2 regions of the Dryocola baronae genome follow, and region 2 is predicted to be linked to the other one. Evidence: predicted binding sites of a transcription regulator. Region 2 holds the regulator's gene; the other holds the start of a gene.

Region 1 (11,110 bases), 1.6 Mb from region 2:
GTCACATTCATGAAATGTCTTACGCAACTTGTTGTTAATTAAACGTTATTTAGATAACTTTTAATTAACAATTGGTTAATATTTTGAGGGGGTCACTTTGACTACGCCATTAAGAAAGATTGTCATTGTAGGTGGTGGTGCCGGCGGACTTGAACTGGCAACGCAGCTGGGCAAGAAACTGGGTCGCGGCAAAAAAGCGAAAATCACGCTGGTCGATCGCAACCACAGCCATCTGTGGAAGCCGCTGCTGCACGAAGTGGCAACCGGCTCTCTGGACGAGGGCGTGGACGCGCTGAGCTACCTGGCGCATGCCCGCAACCACCATTTCCAGTTCCAGCTTGGTTCGGTGATGGACATCAACCGTGAAGCGAAAACCCTGACGCTCGCCGAACTGCGCGACGAGAAGGGCGAGCTGCTGGTGCCGGAACGCAAGATCCCCTACGACACGCTGGTAATGGCGCTGGGCAGCACCTCCAACGACTTCAACACGCCGGGCGTAAAAGAGAACTGCATTTTCCTCGACAACCCGCACCAGGCGCGTCGTTTCCACTCAGAAATGCTGAACCTGTTCCTTAAGTATTCCGCAAATCTGGGCGCGAGTGGCAAAGTGAACATCGCCATCGTCGGGGGCGGCGCAACGGGCGTTGAGCTTTCCGCCGAGCTGCACAACGCCGTTAAGCAGCTGCACAGCTACGGCTACAAAGGCCTGACCAACGAAGCGCTGAACGTAACGCTGGTCGAAGCGGGCGAGCGTATTCTGCCTGCTCTGCCACCGCGTATTTCTGCGGCGGCGCACAGCGAGCTGACCAAGCTGGGCGTGCGCGTATTAACGCAAACCATGGTGACCTCCGCCGATGCCGGTGGCCTGAACACCAAAGACGGCGAGTACATCGCAGCCGATCTCATGGTCTGGGCGGCGGGCATCAAAGCGCCAGACTTTATGAAGGATATCGGCGGGCTTGAAACCAACCGTATCAACCAGCTGGTGACCGAGCCTACGCTGCAAACCACGCGCGATCCGGATATCTATGCGATTGGCGACTGCGCCTCCTGCGCCCGTCCGGAAGGCGGCTTCGTGCCTCCGCGCGCTCAGGCTGCGCACCAGATGGCTTCCCTTGTGCTGAAGAATATTATTGGCCAGAGCAAGGGGCAGCCGCTGAAGTCCTACGTTTATAAGGATCACGGCTCGCTGGTTTCCCTGTCCAAATTCTCCACCGTCGGTAGCCTGATGGGCAACCTGATGCGTGGCTCTATGATGGTCGAGGGGCGCATGGCCCGCTTCGTGTACATCTCGCTATACCGTATGCACCAGGTCGCGCTGCACGGCTACTTCAAAACCGGCCTGATGATGCTGGTGGGCAGCATTAACCGCGTGATTCGTCCGCGCCTGAAGCTGCACTAAGCATGCTCGCTGTTTAGAAAACCCGGCCACCGTGCCGGGTTTTTTATGGCTGCGATTTAGCATAAAAACGCATGAATAAGCGTTAAGTGCTTAGGAGTTCTCTTAAACCCATCGGTTTGAAGAATGAATTGGCACTTTTCATCCGTTGTCTGATTTGTCCTCGTTCACCTTTGGTTGCAAAATTAGGGGTAATAACACAGTCAGGAGGATGTCCTGTGAATAAATCAATGTTAGCGGGTGTGGGTATTGGCGTGGCCGCAGCTCTCGGCGTTGCCGCGGTCGCAAGCATGAACGTGTTCGATCGTGGGCCACAGTACGCACAGGTGGTGTCCGCGACACCTATCAAGGAAACGGTTAAAACGCCGCGCAAAGAGTGCCGCAACGTGGCGGTAACCCATCGTCGGCCGGTGCAGGATGAAAACCGCATCGTTGGCTCAGCGCTGGGCGCGGTTGCCGGTGGCGTTATCGGCCACCAGTTTGGCGGCGGGCGCGGTAAAGATGTGGCGACGGTAGTAGGCGCGCTCGGCGGCGGCTACGCCGGTAACCAGGTGCAGGGCGCAATGCAGGACGGCGACACCTACACCACCACCCAGCAGCGCTGTAAAACCGTGTATGACAAATCGGAAAAAATGCTCGGTTACGATGTGACCTACCGCATCGGCGACCAGCAGGGAAAAATCCGCATGGATAAAGACCCCGGCACGCAGATCCCGGTGGATAGCAACGGCCAGCTGGTGCTGAATAAGATTTGATTAATAGGGTGGGTGGATGTTAGCGGTGGGTGGCGGCTTACGCCTTACCCACCCTACGATCCGCTGAATAAGATTTGATAAATAAGTCGAAACAGGCGTATGCCGCTACCCGACACCGCATTAATGTTTCCCACGTAGCTCCTGCTGCAACGCTAGCAAAGTGCGCACTTCTGCGATCCGGCGTTGCGTGAGCGCAGGAATATCACCCGGCCTGCTCGCAAACATCCGTTCCGCCCCAAAAATTATCTCCCCTAAGCAGCGGTCATAAAGCGGCCCGGCAATCTTATGCTGGCGGCTGCTCCGGGTATTAAGCACCTCCACCACTTCGTCGGTTCCCCGGCGGTCAACGTTAACCACGCGGCCATCGCGCAGATAGATTTTCATGCCTTTTTGCCCGCCCGCCGGGCCCGCGTATTTATTTAGCGTGAGCGTAACCGGAATGCCGCCTACCGTTCCCCGCAGCGCGGCATCGCCTTCGGCGGTCGACACGTCACCCGGCTGAATGCTATTTCCAAGGCGGTCGCGGGCGTGAACCAGCGCAAGCGTTAGCTCGTCGTTCCCGCCAAGCCGGTGCAGCGTTTCGCGGATCATCGCCAGAACATGGGTGCCGATATCGACAATCACGCCGTCAGGGTGGCGCAGCTGCCGGGTATCCGCTTCACCCGTCGCGAAGTTCAGGGCGATGGGCTCGCCCGCGTCGTTAAAGCTGCTTGGCTCCTGCAAAAAACCGTCGATACGCGCGATCTCAGCAACGCTGTTTATAAACTGCGTCGCGTCCGTCCGCACCATCCAGTGATCGAGCGCCAGCACGCGCGAGGCGATCTGCGGATCCGCCAGCATCGTTTCCAGCTCGGCAAGCTGCTCAAGCGTGGCGGCGACGGGTTTCTCAACCACAATCTGGGCGATATCGCTCTTTAACACGGCCTGAAGAACCGGCAGGTGTAAAAGCGAAGGGGTGGTAATCATCACCACGTCTAACGGCAGCGCCAGCAGCGCATCAAGCGAATCGCATGCCGTCACGCCCTCCAGACGTCGTTCCGGATCTGGGTCAAATCCGTAGCAGCTAAGCTCGGGCAGCGAGAGGCGTGAAATAGCCGGAAGATAGGCCGTTTCGACCACGGCACCGGTGCCAATTAATCCAACCAACATATAAAACCCCTGCGACAAATTTTAGGGATGAATATTCTCCCTCTCTTTTAAAGCAGTATTGGGATCGGGTCGAGCGTGAAAATGTATTTAGCGGTAAACAACTGAGGAGGTGGGGCGAACAATGGCTTGTCCACCCTACGGTTTGGAGGTCGGCTGACGGTAGAGTTTATCTGCCCTGGGATTGAGCTTATAGGTCGGCTAAGCGACAGCGCCAGCCGACAATAATCAAGCTTTCTTAAGCTCGGGCCACACGCGCATCGTAGTCCGCACAATGCTCATTAAATCCTCGTAGCCTGCGTTTTCGCGGGCGCTGACCGACATGCCCTGAATAATGCAGCACAGGTATTTCGCCAGCGCTCGCGCATCGCTGCCCGCCGGGATTTCGCCTTTCTGCTGCCGCTGTTCCATAAAGCGCACTAACGTCTCTTCCTGCATGGCGTGGCGAGCTTTAATGGTGGTTGCGATATCGTCTGAAGAGGCGGCAAGCACCGAAGAGGTGCAGATGATAAAGCAGCCCGACGGGGTGTCTTTATCGGTAAAACGCTTCGCCACGGTAGAAAGATAGTCCTCAAGCGCCTCTTCGAGGGTGCGGTCTTCGCAGAACAGGCATGCCTCATGCTTTTCCGCAAAGCGCGCGATGTACCTGTCGAGCACGGCGCGGAACAGCCCCTCTTTATTGGTGAACTCCGCGTAGAGCGTGGGTGCCTTCGCGCCGGTCGCTTCTACCAGATGCGCCATCGAGGTGGCTTCATAGCCGTGCTGCCAGAACAACGCCATGGCCTTGTCGAGTGCGGCTTCCCTGTCGAACACTTTCGGTCGGCCACGGCTTTTTTTAATGCAGCTGGTGTCTGTAGACATGTTCGCCGTTTAACCTTTGTCTGTTTAGTGAACGATCATTATAAAAATTATCGCACCCGGTAGCCAGCAGCTTCTTTCTAAAAATAATTATTTCCTATGCTAATGAAAAATAGTGCTTTTCTAAATTAGTTAATGGTCGTTATAAAATATTGTTGACGTGTGACGCAGATCACGTTTATGATTTATCTATCGATCGTTAACTAATTAAGTTAATGACTTCTAATAAACACCTGCTGAAGGCATCTACCATGAAAAACGTAAAAACTCTTATCGCTGCTGCAATGCTCAGCACCCTCTCTTTTGCAAGCTTTGCGGCTGTACAAGTGCAGTCCACTCCGGCTAACCAACAAAAAGTTGGCACCATCAGCGCCAACGCCGGGACTAACCTGGGCTCGCTGGAAGATCAGCTGGCGGCGAAAGCCGAAGCCGTGGGCGCTAAATCGTTCCGTATCACCTCCGTGTCCGGTCCGAACACCCTGCACGGCACCGCTGTTATCTATAAATAACAGCAGGGCGTAACCCTCAACGCGCCCGACCCTCTTAGCCATGCCACAAAAAAGGCCTTGTCGAAAGACAAGGCCTTTTGCATTGCGGAATACAAAATCAAATCGTGTTCGTTGACGCCTCGTGGGCGTTCACCTCTACCGGCATGCCCGAACGGTGCTGCATCGCCTGTTCCATCACCTGCGCGTCCGTTTCAGGCGCTGACTGGAACTGCTTCATCTGGTCGTTGAGCAGTATCGGCAAGACTTTAGGATCGTCATCAATCGATTTCGACAGCGGCTGATGTACCTCAACCAGACGGCGGCCATCCGGCTCCACGGAAGCTTTAATCGGCGTGTTGATGATGCGCACCGGCGTGCCGACCGGCATATCGCGGTATAGCGCTTTAATATCGTCATCGCGCAGGCGGATACAGCCGGAGCTGACGCGCATGCCGATGCCAAAGTCGGCGTTGGTGCCGTGCAGCAGATAAACGCCGCCGTAGGCCGCGAGGCGAATCGCGTGGTGGCCCATCGGGTTATCCGGCCCGGCAGGCACAACCGCCGGCAGCGTGATGCCGTTCTTCAGATAACGTGCGCGAATATTTGCGGTTGGCGTCCAGGTGGGGTTCGCCCGCTTGTCGGAAACGGTGGTTTGCATGGTTGGCGTGACGGTATCGCCGCCAAGCTGGCCGATGCCGATAGGATAAACCGTCACGCTGTTCTGCCCGGCAGGATAGTAATAAACCCGCAGCTCGGCGAGGTTAATCACTAGCCCCTCACGCGGCGCGTCCGGCAGCAGCATCTGGCGGGGAATGGTCAACACGCTGCCCGCGCGCGGAACGTAGGGATCGACGCCCGGGTTCGCCTGCAGCAGCGCTAAAAAGCCCACGTTGTAGCGCTTGGCGATAGCCTCAAGCGATCCGCCGTCATCGGCCACCACGTGGAAAAAGTTCTGGCCTATCAGGCGGCTGCCTGCGGCGGGAAGCGGATAGGAATTGGCGCTAGCCGGAAGCGCGGCCAGCGCGGTGGTGACGAGCATCATGGATGCAAGCCAGCGTGCAGAGGTAGAAAAAAGTCGCGAAGAAAACATGCCGATAAACCTCATTATAATTAAGGTCAATGTTATTAAAAAGTTAATCGGGAATTATGGCGGGGGAACGTGTCGGGAAATCCTGGCGCTTTGAAAAGAATGTGTAAATGTTACAGCGGTGAAGAATAAGAATGGCGGGCAGCGTTGCGCTACCCGCCAGCTATCGCTAAGCCGCCGCGTTTTCCGCAAGCTGGCTCATAAAGTTACGTACCCACTCCATGCGCGTTTTGCGGTCGGCAAGATCCTGCATGAATTTAAGCCGGGTCGGGCCGTCGAGGCGGTAGTGCTGCGGCTGTTTTTGCAGCAGCCCAATCAGCCATACCGGATCGACGTGGTTCTTCTCGGCAAACTCGATCACGCCGCCTTTGTCATTGCCTTCAATCTTACGTACGCCGAGCTTCTGCGCCTGCTGGCGCAGGGCGGCGATATCCAGCAGGTTGCGCGCCGCGTCCGGCAGCAGGCCGAAACGGTCAATGAGCTCAACCTTCAGCTCGTCCAACTCGTGGCCGTTTTTGGCACTGGCGATGCGTTTATAGAACGACAGACGCGTGTTGACGTCCGGAATGAAATCCTCCGGCAGCAGGGCGGGCATGCGCAGTTCGACCTCCGTCTGGCTGCTGGTCAAATCTTCCAGCGACGGCTCGCGGCCTTCCTTCAGAGCGTCCACGGCGTTTTCCAGCATCTCCATATACAGCGAGAAGCCGATGGTTTCCATCGAGCCGCTCTGGCCTTCGCCCAGCAGCTCGCCCGCGCCGCGAATTTCCAGATCGTGGGTCGCCAGCGCGAAGCCCGCGCCTAAATCTTCCAGCGAGGCGATAGCTTCCAGGCGCTTTTGCGCATCCGTCGTCATCGCTTTCGGATGCGGGGTCAGCAGCCAGGCATAGGCCTGGTGGTGCGAACGTCCGACGCGGCCGCGCAGCTGGTGCAGCTGGGCCAGCCCAAAGTGGTCCGCGCGCTCGATGATAATGGTGTTGGCGGTGGGAATATCAATACCGGTTTCGATGATCGTGGTACACACCAGCACGTTAAAGCGCTGGTGGTGGAAGTCGTTCATCACGCGTTCCAGCTCGCGTTCGCGCATCTGCCCGTGGCCGATGGTGATGCGCGCTTCCGGCACCAGCGTCGCCAGGCGCTCCGCCGCTTTCTGGATGTTTTCAACGTCGTTATACAGGTAATAAACCTGCCCGCCGCGTAGCACTTCACGCAGAATCGCCTCGCGAACGACAAGCTCGTCATACTGGCGGACGAAGGTTTTCACCGCCAGGCGGCGAGCCGGAGGGGTAGCGATAATCGACAGATCGCGCATTCCGCTCATCGCCATATTCAGCGTACGAGGAATAGGCGTGGCGGTAAGCGTCAGGATATCGACATCGGCGCGCATCGCCTTAATGCGCTCTTTGTGGCGCACGCCGAAGCGGTGTTCTTCATCGACGATCAGCAGGCCGAGATCCTTCATCTTCACATCATTTTGCAGCAGCTTGTGCGTGCCGATGAGAATGTCGATTTTGCCTTCGCGGGCCTCTTCAAGGATCTGCGCCTGCTCTTTGGCGCTGCGGAAGCGCGAGAGCATTTCCACGCGCACCGGCCAGTTTGCAAACCGGTCCTGGAAGTTGTCGAGGTGCTGCTGGGCCAGCAGAGTGGTGGGTACCAGCACCGCGACCTGCTTGTGGTTTTCGACGGCGAGGAACGCGGCGCGCATGGCCACCTCGGTTTTCCCGAAGCCCACGTCGCCACACACCAGCCTGTCCATCGCCAGCGGCTGGCACATATCGCTCAGCACGGCGTTGATGGCCTGGGCCTGATCCGGCGTGGTTTCAAACGGGAAGCCGTCGCAGAATAGCTGGTATTGCTCGCGGTCATGTTTGAAGGCGAAACCTTCTTTCGCCGCGCGCTGGGCGTAAATATCCAGCAGCTCCGCCGCAACGTCGCGTACTTTTTCCGCCGCTTTTTGGCGCGCGCGCGACCAGGCGTCGCTGCCGAGCTTGTGCAGCGGTGCGCTTTCTTCCGCACCGCCCGCATAGCGGCTTATAAGATGCAGCGACGAAACGGGAACATACAGCTTGGCGTCGCCCGCGTAGGTCAGCATGAGATATTCAGCGGTGATGCCGCCGGCTTCCAGCGTCGTCAGGCCCGCATAGCGGCCTACGCCGTGTTCAAGGTGCACGACGGGCTGGCCGGGGCGCAACTCCGCGAGGTTGCGGATCAGCGTGTCCGGGTTGATCGCCCTGCGGTTGTCCTGACGGCGGCGGCTAACGCGTTCGCCAAGCAGGTCGCTTTCGCAAATCAGCGCGCGGTTACGCAGCGTATCGATGAAACCGTGCTCGCTTGCGCCAAGCATCAGATAGCGGCCACGGTCGGCGGCTTCATCCAGGCGGTAAATGCGTTTTGGCGCAACTTTGATGCGCGACAGCAGCTCGCCCAGCGCCTCGCGTCGGCCTTCGCTTTCTACCGAGAAAATCACCGGGCCATCGAAGGACTCGAGGAATTTGCGCAGGTTATCAAGCGGCGCTTTGTTCTGCGCCTGCACCGCCAGGTCCGGCAGCGCGTGATAACCCAGATTGGTGTTGGCGGCTTTGTCGGCCAGATGCTCGGTTTTAAGCTGGATGCGCGGCCAGGATTTCAGCTCGCTGAATACTTCGTCCACGCGCAGCCACAGGTTTTCCGGCGGCAGCAGCGGGCGCATAGGGTCAACGCCGCGGTTTTCGTAGCGCGCGGTGGCATCCTGCCAGAAACGTTCGGCGCTGGTTTCCAGATCGCCGGTGTTCACCAGCAGGGTGTTTTTCGGGAAATAGCTAAACAGCGGCGGCAGCGGCTCGTTGAAGAACAGCGGCTGCCAGTATTCGATCCCGGCGGGCAGGGTGCCTTTGCTGACCTGCTGATAGATGTGCTCCGCCTCGCGTTTCACGTCGAACCTGTCGCGCCACTGGCTGCGGAACAGTTCTATCGCCGCTTTATCCGTCGGGAATTCATGCGCGGGCAGCAGGTTGATGGCTTCCACTTCTTCGAGCGTGCGCTGGGTGTCAACGTCAAACACGCGCAGGCTGTCGATTTCATCATCGAAAAAGTCGATGCGGTACGGTTTGTCGCTGCCCATTGGGTAGAGGTCAAGCAGGGCGCCACGGGTAGCAAATTCGCCGTGTTCCATTACCTGGTCGACGCTGCGGTAGCCCGCCTGCTCAAGCTGGCTGCGCAGATTATCGCGGGAAAGCCGCTGGCTTTTTTTCATCACCAGCGCGTGGCCGTGCAGATAGCTGTGCGGGCACACGCGCTGCATCAGGGTATTCACCGGCATAATAAGCACGCCGCGCTGCATGGTCGGCAGCTGATATAGCGTGGACAGGCGCGAGGAGATGATTTCCTGATGCGGCGAGAAGCTGTCGTACGGCAGCGTTTCCCAGTCGGCAAGGTTCATCACCAGGCTGTCGGTAAACTGCGAAATTTCGTCGTGCAGGCGCAGGGCGTTTTGCATATCGGGCGCGATTAACACCACCGGGCCGCCGTGGCGTTCAACAATTTCTGCCACTTCTGTCGCGCAGGCAGAACCGGTGAGTTCACCAAGGTGGCGTTGGTCACCGGCTTTAACAGGTAAGGAATAGCGATATTGTTCAGGCATAGCGGATGTCGGAATCTCTTTAGTTGAGCGGTATGCGAGGGGCAGAGCCTGTGAGAATAGTAGTATTATCCGCGATCGTTGTCCTTAAGCAACAAAATCGCTCGGTTTTGGCGGCAGGCAGAGGGAAAACAGCCTGCGATTACAGGCTGTTGCAGGTGGGTTATTTAACCAGCTTGCGGAACTTCTCCGGCGAATCAACCAGCACGCCGTCGGCACCCAGCGCTTTGGCCTGCTGATAGTCCTCTTTGCTATTGACGCCTAACAAAATCACGCGGGCGTTGCCGCCGGATTTAAAGCAGTCCATCGCCTCTTTGTCCCAGGTCAGGTAAGCCTTAGAGCGGCCCTCGCCAAGGGTAAATTTCTCGACAACTTCAACCTCACGCTTCAGCTCCAGCCCGTACCAGCGCGCCTGCCTGCCGTCGTTTTTCACCTGACACTGATGGTCCATGGTGATATTGGCAAGAATCGTGCGCGTTTCATCGCGTGTCTCAAAGCGCGGGATGCTGTCAGGCAGCGCGGCGAGGTATTTCGAGTCGGTTGAATACACTCTCACGCGATTAAGGCTGTGATTCGTTTTCAGAACGGCAAGCAGATTTTTTCCAAATACCGCCGGGTCGGCGTCCGGGGATTTAATATCCAGATAGAAGAATGTTTTCGGCCATTTTTTCAAAACGGTTTCAAGCGTTGGAATGGTGGCGTTCTTGTCGCGCCACGGAAAATCAGGGGGAAGATATTTGTATCCCGCATCTATTTTTTCGAGCGCAGAGGCGGTCTGTTCGGAAACTTTACCCTTGCTGTTGGTCAGCGCGCTTAAATCACTCGGGCGGTACAGTACCGGCACGCCGTCTTTGCTCAGCTGTAGCGTGATCCACACGGCATCGGCATGATTACCGATAGATTTTTCGATGGCGGGCAGGGTGTTTTCAGGCGCGTCACCGGTGCCGCCACGGTGAGCGATGATTTGCGGCGCTTTGGCAAAGGCGGTATTGATACAACAAATGAATAGCGATGACAGACATAATGTTTTTAGCATGTGTAATTTCCTTATATTCATAACGTAAATATATGTCGCATGAGATGCCCGTTAATTAGTGCCTTGCCGGGCAGAATGTAAATCTATTTTTTATGAGTAGAAGAAAATTCAGGCGCTAATAATCAGGAAAGCATGGGCTTTCCTGATTGCAAAAATATTACGATGAAAGGGCTTTTTCGAATTTAGCCGGCGGCGAGAAGAACATATCGGCGAACAGCGCGGTCGACAGCTTCCTAAAGCCCAGTCCGATGAGCGTGCAAATCGCCAGGCTAACGAACGGGTAGACCAGCAGAATGCCCAGCACGACCTGAGGCGAAAATTGTCCGGCGCTTATCTGCGCAATCATAAACAGGCTCAATGCCTCAATCACAATGCGGTGGGTGGTGTAAATTGCGATGGTATTGGAACCCACGATATTCAGAAAGGCGTCGGAACGGCTTTCGCGCCAGGCGTCCAGCGTATAGAAAATCTTCATGATGGCGAAAATCGACACCACGGATATCACCACCGGCACGTTGACCAGATAAAGTGCAAGAGAGGCAACCAACGCCAGCGCGCACTTCAAAGGGTGCTGACGAAGGTTGAAATCTTTCATCCACGCCATAAGCTGCGGGCCAAACCACGCGCCCAGCCCGTAATAGAACATATTGCGCACGATGCTGTTCATGCCCCACCAGGGCAGCGGCATAAAGCTAATCACAATATTGATGCCGAGTAGGGCAATCAGC
Region 2 (11,110 bases):
CCAGCCGTAGCTTTTGCGGATAAACAGGTAGCTCACCAGCGTAATGAGCAGCATCGCCACCAGCGTGTAGCTTTCCGGAACGTGGAAGTGGAGAGTGATCCCGGCAATCGTCAGGCCCGCCATGGTGCCCGCCGAACGGTGCAGAATCCGCACGCGCGTCGCGCCATAGCCGTTTTGCGTGACGAACATGATGGTCATCAGGATCCAGTAGGGCTTGGGCAGATGTAAAGATGCGCCCAGCAGGCTGGCGACGGTGAGCATGACGCCCAGCCGTGCGGCGTTGCGCAGCGCCGCCGATTTGAAGGAGAGATAGCTTTTTAGCGCGGGCCACAGCGGCAGGCGGCGCTGGCGATCTTCCATCAGATCGCGGACGTATAAAGGGCGCTGGGTGCGCAGCACGCGCGCGATACGGCTGAAGTGGTAGTGGCAGAATTGCCCGACCGGGTTGTCCGGGTTTTGGCGGGCGATTTTTTCCAGCGCCGCGATCTGTTTATCCATATCAAAGCGTCTGGGGTAGCGGTGATAAAGGATGTCGTCCGCCAGCACGCGCAGGCGAGACGCGATGGTTTGCGCGTTCCAGCGGATCACCGCTTCGGCGTGGCTTTGTTCAACGAGTTTCTGCACCTCTTCGGGCTGGTGCAGGCTGACGGAGATGTGCTCCTGGAGGTCGAGCGCCACCTGGAAAGCGCGCAGCAGGCGTTTGTAGCCGTTCTGCTGGTTAGCCGCCAGCATGTGCAGCTGCTGATAGCAGACGGTAATCAGATCGACGGCTTTTTGCTGGCGGGCCAGCAGCGGGGGCAGCGCCTTTTCCGGATCGGTGTGCTGCGTCAGCATGCCGTATTTTGCTTCGCAGTATTCGGCAAGCTGGCGGTAGAGCAGGCTCAGGGATTCGCGAAGCGGCTGCTCGCGCCACATCCAGAACCAGAACCAGTTAAAGACGCCGTACCAGATGGTGCCGGAAACATACAGCAGCATCGGTTTCCAGATAGGCATGTTCCCGGCCATGCTGAGGGTGAAGATCGCCGCAATCAGCGAGGCGGGGAGCAGGCGGGCGTGCAGGGCGCTGATTTCCGCGGTTACCCCGAGCATCAGCGCCATCACCATCAGAATTATGGGCAGCGGGATCGAGGTGTAGAGCAGAAGAAGCTGCATGATCAGGCTGCTGAGCGCAAACAGGCTGCCGCCGATAATCAGCCGCTTGAAGAAGCGTCGATGGGGGGTGTCCAGGCCAGCAATGTTGCAGCAGGCGGGAACTAACGAGAAAAGCAGGCCGTTTTGCAGGCTGCCCAGCACCAGGCCGACGGCCACGGGTAAACATAACACCAGCGTCTGACGCAGTGCGTAGTTAACCTCAGGATGATAAATAAGTCGGCGCCACATAGACTCGTCATACTTCAAGTTACAGGGGTGTTGGCTGCACTCACTCGCCCCGGTCACTTACTGGAGTAAGCTCCTGGGGACTCCCTCCCTTGCCGCCGACCTGTAACTCGAATTATTTAGAGCGGGCAAAGGGAGTTTTAGAGACAAAAAAGGCGTATTGCCGAAGCGATACGCCTTTTTGGAAACGGAAATTAACGAGTACCGTAAACGACGATCGTTTTACCGTGCGCGGAGATCAGATTTTGATCTTCCAGCATTTTCAGAATGCGGCCTACGGTTTCACGGGAGCAACCCACGATCTGACCGATTTCCTGGCGGGTGATTTTAATCTGCATACCGTCCGGGTGGGTCATGGCGTCTGGCTGTTTCGCAAGGTTCAGCAGCGTTTGAGCGATACGGCCGGTTACGTCGAGGAAGGCAAGGTTGCCCACTTTCTCTGACGTGACCTGCAGGCGACGGGCCATCTGGGAAGAGAGGCGCATCAGGATGTCTGGGTTAACCTGGATAAGCTGGCGGAATTTTTTATAGGAAATTTCAGCCACTTCGCACGCGGTTTTCGCGCGAACCCAGGCACTGCGCTCCTGGCCTTCTTCAAACAGGCCTAATTCACCGATGAAGTCACCCTGGTTCAGATAGGAGAGGATCATTTCCTTGCCCTCTTCATCTTTGATCAGCACGGCCACGGAGCCTTTGACGATGTAGTACAGCGTCTCTGCTTTTTCACCCTGGTGAATCAGCGTGCTCTTCGATGGATACTTATGAATGTGGCAATGGGACAAGAACCATTCGAGAGTCGGGTCTGTTTGCGGTTTGCCAAGCACCATGCGCGGTTATCCTCTGTTATAAACTGGCTACCAAAGACAGGATGCAAAACCTCCTGCCCGGCGTTGCAATCGTTAGAATATTTCCCACCTGGGGGAAATGGCCAGCAAGTCAATCTTGCCGCCTGTAATTAGTGATGTCCAATGCATACATACATCACGTCAATGTATCGAATGTAGCATCCGGATTGTTTTAGCATAGCTTTTGGCAAGTGTCTCCTATTGTCTCGTTTCAGCATGACGCAGGTCGCCTTCCGTTGCGACAATTGCTGCATCCGCGTACTCTGGAAGGAAATTTCTTAACAGGAGTAAGCAAAATGCAGGCACGAGTTAAATGGGTTGAGGGGTTAACTTTCCTGGGCGAATCGGCGTCGGGTCACCAGATCCTGATGGACGGAAATTCAGGCGATAAAGCACCCAGCCCGATGGAGATGGTCCTGATGTCGGTCGGCGGCTGTAGCGCCATTGATGTGGTGTCTATTTTGCAAAAAGGCCGCCATAACGTGACGGATTGCGAAGTGAAGCTGACCTCCGAGCGCCGCGAAGAAGCGCCGCGCCTGTTCACCCACATCAATCTGCATTTCATCGTGACCGGCAAAGATCTGAAGGACAATGCCGTGTCCCGCGCCGTCGACCTGTCGGCGGAGAAGTATTGCTCGGTGGCGTTGATGCTTGAGAAAGCCGCAAACATCACGCACAGCTATGAAGTGATTGAACTGTAATACGTGTCCTGGGCGGTATTTTGCCGCCCTAAACGACTTTTCTGCCTTCCGCCAGCCGTTGCACCAGCGGCGTCATTATCAGCTCCATTGCCAGCCCCATTTTGCCCCCCGGCACCACCAACGTATTGATGTGTGAAATGAAAGAGCCTTGCAGCATCGCCAGCAGGTACGGGAAGTCGATGTTATCCAGCCCGCGGAAGTGAATCACAACGAAGCTTTCGTCCAGCGACGGAATGCCGCGCGCGGCAAACGGGTTAGAGGTGTCTACCGTCGGGACGCGCTGGAAGTTGATATGGGTGCGGGAAAACTGCGGCGTAATAAAGTTGATGTAGTCATCCATCGATCTGACCACGGAATCCATCACCGCCTCCCGTGAATGGCCGCGTTCGCTGGTGTCGCGCACCAGCTTCTGAATCCACTCCAGGTTAACGATGGGCACCACGCCGACCAGCAAATCCACATAGTTGGCTACGTCGTGCTGCGGGGTGACCACACCGCCGTGCAGCCCTTCGTAAAACAGCACGTCTGTAGGTTCAGGCAGCGGCTGCCAGGGCGTGAAAGTCCCGGGGATTTGGTTCCACGGCACGGCTTCGTCATAGGTGTGGAGATACTTGCGGGATTTCCCCTGGCCGCTGCGCCCGTATTCGGCAAACGTCTGCTCGAGCAGCCCGAAGTCATTGGCCTCTGGCCCGAAATAGCTGATGTGACGGCCCAGGTCGCGCGCTTTACGAATCGCCATGTCCATTTCTGGGCGGGTATAGCGATGGAAGCTGTCGCCTTCGACTTCGGCGGCGCGCAGGTTGAGCTGTTGAAATATCTTACGAAACGCAAGGCTTGTGGTGGTCGTTCCTGCACCGCTGGAACCCGTGACGGCAATAACCGGATGTTTGGCTGACATAAGGCAACAACTCCATGGATATTCGAAGGGACTGTCACAGCGGGTGGATGGCGAATGCACGTATCCACCCGACGAAGGGCCTGAAGATGATTTTATTGCTTTAGATTAGCCGCGAAACTGCCCGCGAGGCATGATATTTACCGTCTCATGCAGCTCTGACCACACCAGCACCGCTTCGCCGCTTTGTAGCTGTCGCTTCACGTCGGCAACCTTCTGCGACAGCGAGCGCTCTTGTTCACCATAATCTGTACCTTCGCGTAATACAAAGGATTCGATGAGATTGTCGAGGGTCTCGGCGTCAATGTCTTGCCAGGGAATAATCATCTCAGTTGTCCAGATATCTTGTTAACCAGTCAGGGATACGCTGCTCGAGCCACATTTCCGGTTTGCGCAGCGTGCCGCCCACAAAGCCGACGTGTCCGCCGTGGCTTGTGAGCTGATATTCAATATTTGCGGGTAACGATGCTTTATCAGGAATGACGTGGTGATCCATAAAGGGATCGTCTTTGGCGTGGATGATGAGCGTCGGCTTGGCGATGTCCGGCAGCAGCGGCATGGCGCTGCACTGGCGATAATAGTCCAGCGCGTCGGCAAAGCCGTGGATTTTGGAGGTGATAAGATCGTCAAACTCGCGGATGCGGCGCACGCCCTTGAGCTGCCTTAAGTCCACCGGCAGCGTGCCGGGATAGCTGCGCAGCTTGCGCGCGGCGTTCTTTTTCAGCAGGTTGAGAAGATAGCGCTGGTAGAACCGCGAGAAGCCTTGCTCCATGTGATAGCAGCACTGCTCGAGCATCAGCGGCGCGGAGACAACGACGCCGGCTTTTAGGGTGCAGTCCGCTCCCTGTTTTGCCATCAGGCAGGCCAGCATGTTGCCCCCCAGCGAGAAGCCGACCGCCGCCGTTGGCACTTCGCCATAGCGCTGGTTCAGCCAGCTGAGGAAGTAGGTGCCGTCCTCGGTTTCGCCGGAGTGGTAGATGCGCTTCATGCGGTTTGGTACGCCGCTGCATCCCCGGAAGTGCATCACCACGCCCAGCCAGCCGCGATTCTGCGCGGCCTCGATCAGGCCGTGTGCGTAGGGGCTGTGCAGGCTGCCTTCCAGACCGTGAAAGACCACCAGGCGCGGCTTATGCGCCGCCAGGCGCGGGTCTTCGCTCCACGCGAGATCGACAAAATCCCCGTCCGGCATATCAAGACGCTGCCAGTGGGGCTTAAATTTGACTCGACGGCGGATAACACGCGGCAACATGGTTTGCAGGTGAGGGTTACTCATTCCGCGCATAGGGCGGAATTGCTGGCCGTCATCATGATTAAAATTCAATTCTGCAGGACTTGTCTGATCCATATCACACTGTTAGTTTCATTTAGTTTGCTAATCAATTCTTTGGGTGTGGAGCACCCCTTTCATGGAAACGCTTTTTTTCTCAATGCTCGGCTTTCTTTGGGTGGCAGCGATTACCCCTGGCCCCAATAATACGTTACTTACCTCATCAGGGGCTAATTACGGTTTTATCCGCAGCCTGCCGCTGATGATTGGCATCATGCTCGGCATGCAGTGCATCCTGCTGCTGGTGGCCTGCGGCGTGGGCAGCCTGATTCTGATTTACCCCGCCCTGCACCTTATCCTCAAGATTGCCGGGAGCATTTATCTTTTGTGGCTGGCCTGGAAAATTGGTACGGCGAGCTACGAGCGTTTAGAAACCGATTCCCCGCCGCCTGCGCCTATTCCCTTCTGGCAGGGCGGCCTGCTTCAGGTCATCAACCCAAAAGCGTGGCTCATGGCGCTGGGTGCGGTAGCGAGCTTCAGCCTTGCGGGTTCACAGTATCTGCATTCGGTGGTGCTAATCAGCATCGGCATTGCGCTGGTGAATATTGTGGCAGGCGTTATCTGGATTGCCTTCGGCAGCCTGATAGGCAAGCTGCTGCGCAGCCGCCGCGCTTGGGCGATTTTTAACGTATTTATGGGCCTGCTAACCGCCGCCTGCGTGCTGCTGATCTGGCGTTAGCCCGCGCGTTATTTGTCGGGTGGCGGCTTACGCCTTACCCGACCTACATGCGAACCGTAGCGAAGATAAGCGATAGCGCCTTACCCGACCTATTCGCGAATCGTAGGGTGGATAAGCGTTAGCGCTATCCACCAAAAATGTCGGATGGCGTTATTCGGACTGCATCATTTGCTCAAGCTGTTCGTGCGCGTCCAGCCACTCCATTTCACACTCTTCCAGCGCCGATTTCACCTTCACCTGGGTTTGCAGGCATTCGGTCATCTCAGCTTTGCGGCTTTGATCGTAAATGGCGCTGTCAGCCAGCTTCTCTTCAACTTCAGCAAGCTGCGCGTTCAGCTTTTCCATCTGCTTTTCAAGCTGGGTGATTTGTTTACGCAGCGGCTGGGTTTGCGTGCGCAGCTCTGCTTCGCGGCGCTTCTGGTCTTTACGCGCCTGCGCGCTGTTGACGTTGTCTTTCGCGCCGTCTTCCTGCTGGTTGTCCTGCTTTTGCAGGTCGCTGAGCCACTGCTGGTAGTCTTCCAGATCGCCGTCGAAGGCTTCGACCTTCTGATCGTGGACAAGGTAGAGATCGTCGGTGGTGGAACGCAGCAGATGACGGTCGTGCGAAACCACGACCAGCGCGCCTTCGAAATCAATCAGCGCTTCGGTCAGCGCCTGACGCATGTCGAGATCCAGGTGGTTGGTGGGTTCATCGAGCAGCAGCAGGTTAGGGCGCTGCCAGACGACGAGCGCCAGCACCAGGCGGGCTTTTTCGCCGCCGGAGAAGCGCGCCGTTTGCTCGGTGACCTTATCGCCCTGGAAGCCAAAGCCGCCGAGATAATCGCGCAGCTGCTGTTCCAGCTCTTTCGGCGCAATGCGCGCCAGGTGCTGAAGCGGCGATTCATCCGCGCGAAGGTATTCGAGCTGATGCTGGGCGAAGTAGCCAAGCTTGATGCCTTTTGCGAGGCCAATATCCCCCTGCAGCGGGGCCAGTTCACCGGCCAGCAGCTTGATTAAGGTGGATTTACCCGCGCCGTTGCGGCCCAAAAGGCCAATGCGCGATCCGGGCACCAGGTTCAGCTTGATGGAGTTGAGTATCACGCGATCGCCGTAGCCCGCGCTGACCTTTTCCATACGCAGCAGCGGGTTCGGCAGGCTTTCCGGCGCGCGGAAGCTAAAGTGGAACGGGTTATCGACGTGCGCCGGGGCAATCAGCTCCATGCGTTCGAGCATTTTGACGCGGCTTTGTGCCTGCTTCGCCTTGGAGGCTTTTGCTTTGAAGCGGTCGATAAAGCTTTGCAGATGCGCCACGCGTTCCTGCTGGCTTTCATACATCGACTGCTGCTGGGCGAGGCGCGTCGCGCGCTGTCCTTCGAACGAGGAGTAGTTGCCGGTGTACTCGAACATGCTTTGCTGTTCGATATGAATGATTTTGCCGACCACCGGATCGAGGAAGTCACGGTCGTGCGAGATAAGGATCAGCGTGCCGGGATAGTTCTTCAGCCAGCGTTCCAGCCAGATCACCGCGTCCAGGTCCAGGTGGTTGGTCGGTTCATCAAGCAGCAGGAGGTCCGAACGGCAGATCAGCGCCTGCGCAAGGTTGAGACGCATACGCCAGCCGCCGGAGAAGTCGCTGACCGGGCGTTCAAGCTGTTCGTTGCTAAAGCCCAGCCCGTGCAGCAGGCTTGAGGCGCGGGAGCGGATAGTCCACGCGTCGACCGCATCAAGCTTGCCGTGAACGAGCGCGATGGCGTGCCCGTCGTTGCGTTCGTTGGCCTGCGCGAGTTCGGTCTCAAGCTGGCGGAATTCACGATCGCCGTCGATCACGTATTCAATGGCCGGCATTTCAAGCGCCGGGGTTTCCTGGTTAACCCAGGCCAGCGCCCAGTTAGCCGGGAAGGTCATACTGCCGCCATCGGCGCTTATCTCGTTCTTTAATAGCGCCAGCAGCGTGGATTTTCCGCAGCCGTTTTTACCCACGAGACCGACTTTCTGGCCTGGGTTAATGGTGGCGGTGGCGTTATCCAACAGAACGCGGGTGCCGCGACGAATTTGTAACGAGGAGAAAACAATCATAAAGCGCCGTATGTTCAGAGTATGTTAAATTGTCATTATATTAAGGTAACGTGATGCTTAGGGCACCGCGTCGGGCTGCATGGTAGCCCAAAAAAATCACTATGACGACGCCCTGGAGGGTAATGATGTCGCAGCCGCCGAAAGTTTTGCTGCTGTATGCCCATCCGGAATCACAGGACTCGGTCGCGAACCGGGTTTTGCTCCAACCGGCTCAGCAGCTTGAAAATGTCACCGTGCACGATCTTTATGCGCACTATCCCGACTTTTTTATCGATATTTACCACGAACAGGCATTACTGCTCGAGCACGATGTCATCGTCTTCCAACACCCGCTTTATACCTATAGCTGCCCGGCGCTACTTAAAGAGTGGCTCGACCGCGTGTTAAGCCGTGGCTTTGCCAGCGGCGTCGGAGGCACGGCTCTCGCGGGAAAGTACTGGCGTAGCGTTATCACCACCGGCGAGCCGGAGGGTGCGTATCGCCACGATGGTTTTAACCGTTTCCCGCTGACCGATATTCTTCGGCCCTTTGAGCTAACGGCGGCCATGTGCCGCATGCACTGGATGAACCCGATTATCGTTTACTGGGCGCGTCGGCAGTCTCCCCTTGAGCTGGCAAGCCACGCCAAAGCCTATGGCGAATGGCTCGCTTCACCGTTACCGCCGGGAGGACGCTGATGGAAGGTTCTGATTTGCTGCTCGCCGGCGTGCTGTTCCTGTTTGCGGCGGTGGTCGCGGTGCCGATTGCCGCCAGGCTGGGCATCGGCGCGGTGCTTGGCTATTTGCTGGCGGGTATTGCCATCGGCCCGTGGGGCCTGGCCTTTATTAGCGACGTGGACGAGATCCTGCATTTTTCCGAGCTGGGCGTGGTTTTCCTGATGTTTATCATCGGGCTTGAGCTGAATCCGGCAAAGCTTTGGGAGCTTAGACGCTCTATTTTTGGCGTCGGCGCGGCGCAGGTTCTTCTCAGCGCGGCCATTCTTGCGGGGCTTCTCATCCTGACGAAGTTTTCCTGGCAGGCGGCGGTGATTGGCGGTATTGGGCTGGCGATGTCCTCAACGGCGATGGCATTGCAGTTGATGCGCGACAAGGGCATGAACCGCAACGAAGCGGGGCAGCTCGGCTTTTCCGTTCTGCTGTTTCAGGACCTGGCGGTTATTCCTGCGCTTGCTCTGGTTCCGCTGCTTGCAGGCAATGACGAGGGTCATACGGACTGGATAAAAGTCGGCTTCAAGGTGCTGGCGTTTGCGGGCATGCTGATTGGCGGGCGTTATCTTTTGCGGCCACTGTTCCGGTTTATCGCCGGTTCGGGCGTGCGCGAGGTGTTTACGGCGGCGGCGCTGCTGCTGGTGCTGGGCTCCGCGCTGTTCATGGATGCGCTGGGGCTTTCCATGGCGCTGGGAACCTTTATCGCAGGCGTGCTGCTGGCGGAAAGCGAGTACCGCCACGAGCTGGAAATCGCTATCGATCCCTTTAAGGGATTGCTGCTGGGCCTGTTCTTTATTTCGGTGGGTATGGCGCTGAATCTGGGCGTGCTCTATACCCATTTACTTTTTGTGATTTTCGGCGTTATTGCGCTGGTGGCCGTGAAGTTCGCCGTGCTGTACGGCATCTCGCACGTTTACGGCATGCGCAGCTCCGAGCGGCTACAGTTTTCCGGCGTGCTCAGCCAGAGCGGCGAATTCGCCTTCGTGCTCTTTTCGCTCGCCTCGTCGCAAAAGCTGTTTCATGGCGACCAGATGCCGCTGCTGTTGGTCACCGTGACGCTGTCGATGATGACCACGCCGCTATTAATGAAGGGCGTGGATGCAATCCTCGCGCGGCGTTTTAACAGCGATGAAGAGATGGACGAGAAGCCGTATGTGGAAGACGATCATCCGCAGGTGATTATCGTGGGCTTCGGGCGTTTTGGGCAGGTGATTGGCCGTCTGCTGATGGCGAATAAAATGCGCATTACGGTTCTGGAACGCGACATCAGCTCGGTTAGCCTGATGCGTAAGTACGGCTACAAGGTTTACTACGGCGACGCGACCGAGCTTGAGCTGCTGCGCTCGGCGGGGGCTGAAGAGGCGAAATCCATCGTTATTACCTGTAACGAGCCGGAAGATACGTTGAAAATCGTGCATTTGTGTCAACAACACTTTCCACATTTGTCGATCCTGGCGCGAGCCCGTGGGCGTGTGGAAGCGCACGAGCTTTTGCAGGCGGGCGTAAAGCAGTTCTCGCGCGAGACTTTCTCCAGCGCGCTGGAGTTAGGGCGCAAGGCGCTGATGACGCTCGGTATGCATCCGCATCAGGCGCACCGTGCCCAGTTGCACTTCAGACGTCTGGATATGCGTATGCTGCGTGAACTTATGCCAATCCACACCGATACCGCGCAAATTTCCAGGGTGAAAGAGGCGCGGCGGGAGCTGGAAGAGATTTTCGAACGTGAAATGCAACAAGAGCGTCGCCAGCTTGATGGCTGGGACGAATTTGAATAGAAGGTGAAGCCAATGTCAGTGCGCAAACGTTTTATTGCCGGGGCGGTATGCCCTCATTGCCAGGCGCAGGATTCTCTGGCGATGTGGCGCGAGAATAATATTGATATCGTTGAGTGCGTTAAGTGTGGGCACCAGATGCGAGAAGCGGATAAACAGGCTCGCGAGCACGTGCGTGAACAAGAGCAGGTGATCGGCATTTTCCATCCCGACTAGCGAGATCCCCCGAGTTTTTTTAAGCTTAAGGGTACAGCGGCGTAGAATTCCGCTACAATCGTCGCCAGTTTTTTTCCCCACGCTCGCTCAGGAGATATCATGAAAGTAGCAAAAGACCTGGTGGTCAGCCTGGCCTACCAGGTACGTACAGAAGACGGTGTGTTGGTTGATGAGTCTCCGGTGAGTGCGCCGCTGGACTACCTGCATGGTCACGGTTCCCTGATCACTGGCCTGGAAACAGCGCTGGAAGGTCACGTAGTTGGCGATAAGTTTGACGTATCCGTTGGTGCTAACGACGCTTACGGTCAGTATGACGAAAACCTGGTGCAGCGCGTACCGAAAGACGTCTTCATGGGCGTTGATGAACTTCAGGTTGGCATGCGCTTCATGGCTGAAACTGACCAGGGCCCGGTCCCGGTTGAAATCACCGAAGTTGAAGACGAGCACGTTGTGGTTGACGGTAACCACATGCTGGCTGGCCAGAATCTGAACTTCAACGTTGAAGTTATCGCAATTCGTGAAGCAACCGCTGAAGA

Evidence for each region. The regulator CRP, encoded in region 2, controls carbon source genes, mostly activating them, when cyclic AMP is high. The targets are predictions, from matches to a motif close to ATGTGANNNNNNTCACAT.
Region 1: a site for CRP is predicted at 4,319-4,336, ahead of bhsA (multiple stress resistance protein BhsA). Genes of this name have one in related genera too.

What each region holds. Positions count from the first base shown of each region.
Region 1 is NZ_JBINNY010000001.1:3,018,068-3,029,177, reverse strand. Features, by position in the region: gene ACSPHG_RS14470 (NAD(P)/FAD-dependent oxidoreductase) at 98-1,402, shown strand; gene ACSPHG_RS14465 (glycine zipper 2TM domain-containing protein) at 1,618-2,154, shown strand; gene ACSPHG_RS14460 (Gfo/Idh/MocA family oxidoreductase) at 2,275-3,303, opposite strand; gene ACSPHG_RS14455 (TetR/AcrR family transcriptional regulator) at 3,529-4,161, opposite strand; gene bhsA (multiple stress resistance protein BhsA) at 4,410-4,667, shown strand; gene ldtC (L,D-transpeptidase LdtC) at 4,765-5,736, opposite strand; gene mfd (transcription-repair coupling factor) at 5,903-9,349, opposite strand; gene ACSPHG_RS14435 (glycerophosphodiester phosphodiesterase family protein) at 9,510-10,382, opposite strand; gene ACSPHG_RS14430 (acyltransferase family protein) at 10,540-11,110, opposite strand, start outside.
Region 2 is NZ_JBINNY010000001.1:4,625,351-4,636,460, reverse strand. Features, by position in the region: gene ACSPHG_RS22005 (YccS/YhfK family putative transporter) at 1-1,380, opposite strand, end outside; gene crp (cAMP-activated global transcriptional regulator CRP) at 1,572-2,204, opposite strand; gene ACSPHG_RS21995 (OsmC family protein) at 2,519-2,923, shown strand; gene ACSPHG_RS21990 (phosphoribulokinase) at 2,952-3,821, opposite strand; gene ACSPHG_RS21985 (YheU family protein) at 3,927-4,145, opposite strand; gene ACSPHG_RS21980 (hydrolase) at 4,147-5,163, opposite strand; gene ACSPHG_RS21975 (LysE family translocator) at 5,225-5,824, shown strand; gene ACSPHG_RS21970 (ABC transporter ATP-binding protein) at 5,975-7,879, opposite strand; gene kefG (glutathione-regulated potassium-efflux system ancillary protein KefG) at 8,005-8,556, shown strand; gene kefB (glutathione-regulated potassium-efflux system protein KefB) at 8,556-10,361, shown strand; gene ACSPHG_RS21955 (YheV family putative zinc ribbon protein) at 10,374-10,574, shown strand; gene slyD (peptidylprolyl isomerase) at 10,674-11,110, shown strand, end outside.